One region of the Pantoea sp. Ep11b genome, then DNA from elsewhere that is predicted to be linked to it. Evidence: predicted binding sites of a transcription regulator. Region 1 holds the regulator's gene; the other holds the start of a gene.

Region 1 (3,208 bases):
GCCTTTGAACTGCTTCCAGTTGCCGCTCGCTTCGTCTTTATTCATGGCAGACCTCCAATCCTCGGGGTTTAATTATCTGGCTACTCGCCATAACTTCGATACAAATCGCTGCTTAACAGCGCCGTATAGAGTTAATTGTAGTCGCCATATTCAAGAATGAAGAATAATACAGAATAATCTGTACCCTTCTGCCAGCCTGGCTGAATCAGGCTTCAAACCAGCTGTTCTGACGCCAGTGCCTGCGCCAGATGAGCCAGAGCGTCAGGCCACGCAGCGCCAGAAAAACGGTTACCGCCAGCCACAGTCCATGATTACCCAGCAGCGGAACGCTCAGCAGCGTCAGGAAGTAGCCTGCGGCGGCCATTACCATGCTGTTACGCATCTCGCGACCGCGTGTGGCACCGATAAACATGCCATCCAGCAGGTAACACCAGACGCCCGCCAGCGGCATGATGACCTGCCAGACCAGGTAGCGATCGGCGGTCTGTTGCAGCGACGTCAGCGAGGTCAACAGCGTCACGATCTGCGGACCGGCGATCGCATAGACCAGCGAGAAGAACAGCGCGACGGCCACCGCCTGACGACAGGCGGAGTGCCAGACACGCAGCAGTTTACGGCCATCTTTAGCGCCATGCGCCTCTCCCGCAAATGCCTCTACCGCATAGGCGAAGCCATCGAGTGCGTAGGCGGTGAAGGTAATGAACATCAGTAAGACGGCGTTAACAGCGACCACATCGGGGCCGAGCCGTGCGCCCAGTACGGTCAGCGAGGCGAAACAGAGCTGCAGCATCAGGGATCGTAGCATGATATCCCGGTTGAGGCGCAGCAGCCGGGCACTGTCACCGCGCCAGCTCTGTTTCAGCAGGGCTGGCGTGATGCCGTGCAGTTTCAGCACCCGCCAGACCATGATGCTGCCAACGCCCAGCGTGATGTACTCAGCCAGCGCCGTGGCGGTGGCCGCCCCCGCGACACCCCAGTGCAGACCCATGACCAGCCAGAGATCGAGCACGATATTCACCAGATTTCCCACCACCAGCAGGATCACCGGCGCACGCGCATACTGTACGCCCAGCAGCCAGCCCAGGATCACCAGATTTGCCAGCGTGGCAGGTGCGCTGAGCCAGCGGATTTGGATAAACCGCGCAGCCTGCGCCAGGACCTCGGGACTGCCACCGATCAGCTGCGTTGCCAGCTGAATAATCGGATAGCGTAAGACGATAAACAGCACACCGGCCAGCAGCGCAATGATCAGCGGCTGGACCAGCGCCCGCGCCAGCGCCGTTTTGTCGCCCGCACCCAGCGCCTGCGCCGTGAGACCGGTGGTACTCATCCGCAAAAAAAGCAGCAGCATAAAGAGGAAACTGGTGACGGTGGTCCCGACCGCGACCCCGCCAAGATAGACAGGGCTGTCGAGATGACCAATAACTGCGGTATCGACCACGCCCAGCAGGGGCACGGTGATATTTGAAAGGATCATCGGCAGCGCAAGCCGCCAGAGATTTTTATCGGTTGCCGTGATAAAGCGCATTCGCCGTTCCGTGCTCAGTGTCGCTGCGCAGACAGGGCAGCGACAAAATTAGGGCAGACAGAATAGCATCAGAGCGGGCGAATGCACGCGGGCAGAAAAATCAGAGCCATTCGCCGTTGCGAACCACGCCCACGGCCAGACCTTCAATAGTCAGCGACTGCGCACGGGTATCAACCACGATCGGGTCAAATTCACTGTTTTCAGGCAGCAGATGCACGATAGCGCCCTGCTTTTTCCAGCGCTTCACCGTGACTTCATCATCGATGCGCGCCACGACGACCTGACCATTACGCACATCCTGGGTCTTATGCACCGCGAGCAGATCGCCATCCATAATCCCGATATCTTTCATCGACATTCCGCTGACGCGCAGCAGGAAGTCAGCCGACGGCTTAAACAGGCCCGGATCCACCTTGTAGTGGGTTTCGATATGTTCCTGCGCCATGATCGGTTCACCGGCAGCAACCCGGCCAATCAGCGGTAAGCCTTCTGAGGCTTCTTCTTCCATCAACAGACGGATGCCGCGCGAAGCACCGGACACGATCTCGATGACGCCTTTACGCGCCAGCGCTTTCAGATGCTCTTCTGCCGCATTCGGCGAACGGAATCCCAGCTGCGCGGCAATCTCGGCACGCGTAGGCGGCATGCCCGTTGAAGTAATATGGTCGCGAATCAGGTCATAGACCTGCTGCTGCCTGCTGGTTAATGCTTTCATCCCGCCCCCTGGTTGTTTATACAGTCGCTGTGAGTATATACAGGTATTGGTGAAATGGAAACCGATTGTCCCGCAAAACGCGGCTTCCGACGCGATATGGAACGCTTATCGCAAATGTGTCCAGAGCAGCGCGATCCAGACAAACAGAGCCAGTAGAATGCTGATCAGCACCGCGGCCGATCCCATATCTTTTGCCCGACCAGCCAGCGGATGATGCTCCTGACCGATGCGATCGACTACCGCTTCAATGGCACTGTTAAGGATTTCGACAATGACCACCAGCACCACGGACCCAATCATGAGGATACGTGAGACTACATCCACATCCAGCCAGCAGGCGATAATAATGGCAACCAGCGCGGCCAGCGCCTCCTGGCGAAATGCCGCTTCATGCTGCCAGGCGGCACGCAGCCCCTGCCATGAGTAACCTGCGGCTTTAACTATTCTGATAAGTCCGGTGGCGTTATTTGCCATGATGGGGGAACCCTTTCATCGTATTGACGTCAATGTCTGGGCTGCGTGCAATTCGCACCACCACAGATCTTCGCTGCACTTTCTGGTATGCTTGCGGCGCTTTGCTAACAAGAGGCTTCATGTTGTCTATGTCAGGTTGGCGTAAACTCTATTACAAACTGCTTAACTTACCACTGTCGTTTTTGGTAAAAAGTAAGGCCATTCCGGCCGATCCCGTGTCAGAACATGGTCTGGATCCGACCCGGCCTATTATGTATGTTTTGCCTTACGATTCGAAGGCCGACTTACTGACTTTGCGCGCCCAGTGTCTGCGGCATCATCTGCCCGATCCGCTCTCTCCGCTGGAGATTGACGGCGCGCTGCTGCCGCGTCACGTCTTTATTCACGATGGTCCGCGCGTTTTCCCCTATTTTGTGCCCAGCGTCGAATCCGTGAAAATCTTTCACGACTACCTCGATCTGCATCGAAACAATCCCACGCTGGATATTCAG
Region 2 (3,208 bases), 520 kb from region 1:
ACAGCCCGTGGGTGCAGACGGTGGCGGTCGATCCGAAAACCATCGGCGCGGTGAATATGCGTCTGGTGGCGAAGAAGATTGCCGGTGAAGAGACGCCAGCCACATACCAGTTCAAAGCCGCGTCGATTTCGCAGCAGCAGCTGAGCAGCCAGCCGGGCGCGGTCAACGTCGCCTCGCTGAACAAAATCATTCCGGGCTGGGGCGATAATCAGGATTTCGTTGCGCCGTGGTTCGCCACCCTGGCGGCGAAAAACAGCAAGTAAAAGGCGGGCCGTTACAGCCCCAGCAGTAGCTGACGCTCAAGCTGGGGATCGACCATCGTCACATGTAACCCCACCAGCCGCACGCCTCGCCCGGCACGACGCTCATCCCAGGTCTTGCGGGCGATGGCTATCATGTCCTCTTTATTCAGCACCGGCCAGATATGCTCCTGGGTCGTCTGCTGAAAGTCGCTGAACTTCAGTTTGACGCCCTGACGCGCCACCTGCTTATCGGGTCGGATCCGGGTCAGACGGCGGTCCAGCTCGGCATAGAGAAAATCGATAATCTCCAGGCACGCCTCCCAGTCGCTGATATCCTCCGCCAGCGTGCGCTCAACGCCCAGCGATTTACGCTCGCGCTCCACAATCACGCCTCGCTCATCGATGCCGTGACTGCGCTCCCACAGCACCCGGCCAAACTTACCAAAACGCTTCAGCAGCAGCGCCAGGTCCGCTTTCTGCACGTCGCCGCAGGTGGCCAGCCCCATCTCCTCCAGCTTTTTAGCCGACACTTTGCCGACGCCGGGAATTTTCGCCAGCGGCAGGGTCAGCAGAAAACCGGCCATCTCCGGCGGTGTGATCACATACTGGCCGTCCGGCTTGTTGAGGTCAGAGGCGATCTTCGCCAGAAACTTAATCGGGGCGATCCCGGCCGAGGCGGTAAGTCCGGTTTCACGAAAAATGGTGGCGCGGATCGCCTGGGCCATCAGCGTCGCCGAGCCGTGACAGTGCGGGCTGTCGGTCACATCCAGATAGGCTTCATCCAGCGAGAGCGGTTCAATCAGTGAGGTGTAGCGGGTAAAGATCTCACGGATCTGCGCAGAGGCTTCTTTATAGGCGTCAAAGCGGCCCGGCAGCAGACGCAGATGCGGGCAGAGTTTAAGCGCCATGCCGGTGGGCATCGCACTGCGCACGCCATATTTGCGGGCCGGATAGTTGGCGGTGCTGATCACGCCGCGACGTTCGCGGCTGCCACCAATGGCGATCGGGATATCGCGCAGCTGGGGATTGTCACGCATCTCCACCGCGGCATAGAAGCAGTCCATATCGACATGAATGATTTTACGCATACCCCCCTCCGGCACTGGATAAGTATACAGCTGGCGGACGTAACTGCAATCGCTGTCGCGTTGAGGATTAAAGTTTACAAATTTCTGACCGAATAACTGCCAGTAATTCGCGAATTTGACTGAGACCGTCTTGCTAAAAAAACAGACAATGTTTAATGTTGCGCTGCGGTAGCGGACAGTTCCGATAATGCAAGCAGAGACGCACAATTTGCGTCATGTTCTCTTCACCTCAAGGTACACACAGCATGGGCAAAATCGCACTCCTGTTTGCGATGATTTTACTGCCAGCCCTCAGCATGGCAATGACTCCCGAACCCGTTCAGACAGCGGCACCGGTCAGCAAAGAGTTAAAGAAACAGTTACTTGGCACCCCGGTTTATATCCAGATCTTCAAGGAAGAACGCACACTCGAACTTTACGGCAAAATCGGTAACGAATACCGCCTGCTGGATACCTACCGCATCTGTAACTTTTCGGGTGGCCTCGGCCCGAAACGCCGCGAAGGCGATTTCAAAAGCCCGGAAGGTTTTTACAACGTGAGGCTGAATCAGCTGAAGCCGGACAGCCGGTTTTATCGCGCGATCAACATCGGCTTCCCGAATCAGTATGACCGCAATCAGGGCTACAGCGGCAACTATCTGATGATCCATGGCGACTGCAAGTCAATCGGCTGCTATGCCATGACCAACGCCTATATGGATGAGATTTTTACCTATGTGAATGCCGCGCTGCGTAACGGCCAGCAGGATGTCAGCATCAGCATTTATCCGTTCCGCATGACCGACAGCAACATGCAGCGTCACCGCTACTCCGCCTACGCCAGTTTCTGGCAGCAGCTGCAGCCGGGATACGCCTGGTTTGCGAAGTATCACCAGCCGCCGGTGGTGAGTGTCGCCAGCGGCAAATATGTGATGAGCAGCCCGGCACCGGTTTTAGCCAGTCCCGAAGCCGCTTCACGCTCCTTCCTGGCGCTCTCCAAGGCAGAATAAGGCCCATTCACCTGGCGCAATCCGCTGCCAGGTTTCATTGGCCGTCAGCGGCTGCGTTGCGATCACCGTCACCACGTCATGCGGCGTGGTGTGCTGCTGAAAATCAACCTCCACATCCTGATCCAGCAGCTGCGCCCGGCCAAAGGGCGCGCGGCGGGTGATCCAGAAGAGATTGGTCGAACAGAAGGCCATCAGATAACGGCCATCTGACAGCAGCATGTTAAACACGCCCTTCTGCCGCAACGTTCCCGCCAGCTCCCCGATAAAACGAAACACCGCAGGCCAGTTGCCCGGCGTACGCGGGTAGCGCGTGGCCAGCTGATGCAGGATCCAGCAGAACGCTTTTTCACTGTCCGTTTCGCCAACCGGCCGGAAGGTGCCGGTTTCCAGCTGACGATAGCCTTTGAGCTGACCGTTGTGCGCATAGGTCCAGTTGCGGCCCCACAGTTCGCGGGTAAACGGGTGCGTATTTTCCAGCGACACCTGGCCGCGGTTCGCCTGGCGGATATGCGCCACCACCGAATGCGATTTGATGGGGTACTCCTGCACCAGGCGCGCAATCGGCGAGTTAAAGCTCGGCAGCGGATCTTTAAACGTACGGCAGCCTTTATCTTCGTAAAAAGTAATGCCCCAGCCATCTTTGTGAGGTCCGGTTCCACCGCCACGCTGAACCAGTCCGGTAAAGCTGAAACAGATATCCGTGGGAACATTGGCGCTCATCCCGAGCAATTCGCACATAGCCACCGCCTTAGATTAAGCGGCCCCCCGCGAGCGGGAAGCCGGCGCAATTACTTCACCATCTCTTTTTCGATCAGCAGCATCAGGATATGGATGACTTTGATGTGGATCTCCTGGATGCGATCGGCATAACCAAAGTGCGGCACCCGGA

The links. Region 1 encodes LexA, which represses DNA repair genes until DNA is damaged. Its sites were predicted from a motif close to TNCTGTATGTACATACAGNA; they were not measured.
Region 2: the regulator LexA is predicted to act here: its motif matches at 1,343-1,362, upstream of dinB (DNA polymerase IV).

What each region holds. Positions count from the first base shown of each region.
Region 1 covers NZ_CP160631.1:708,606-711,813, reverse strand. The annotation lists gene AB1748_RS03285 (CsbD family protein) at 1-45, opposite strand, end outside; gene dinF (MATE family efflux transporter DinF) at 206-1,528, opposite strand; gene lexA (transcriptional repressor LexA) at 1,629-2,243, opposite strand; gene AB1748_RS03270 (diacylglycerol kinase) at 2,349-2,717, opposite strand; gene plsB (glycerol-3-phosphate 1-O-acyltransferase PlsB) at 2,846-3,208, shown strand, end outside.
Region 2 covers NZ_CP160631.1:1,230,604-1,233,811, reverse strand. The annotation lists gene AB1748_RS05685 (sugar ABC transporter substrate-binding protein) at 1-263, shown strand, start outside; gene dinB (DNA polymerase IV) at 275-1,330, opposite strand; gene dpaA (peptidoglycan meso-diaminopimelic acid protein amidase) at 1,576-2,319, shown strand; gene AB1748_RS05670 (class II glutamine amidotransferase) at 2,284-3,057, opposite strand; gene lpcA (D-sedoheptulose 7-phosphate isomerase) at 3,108-3,208, opposite strand, start outside.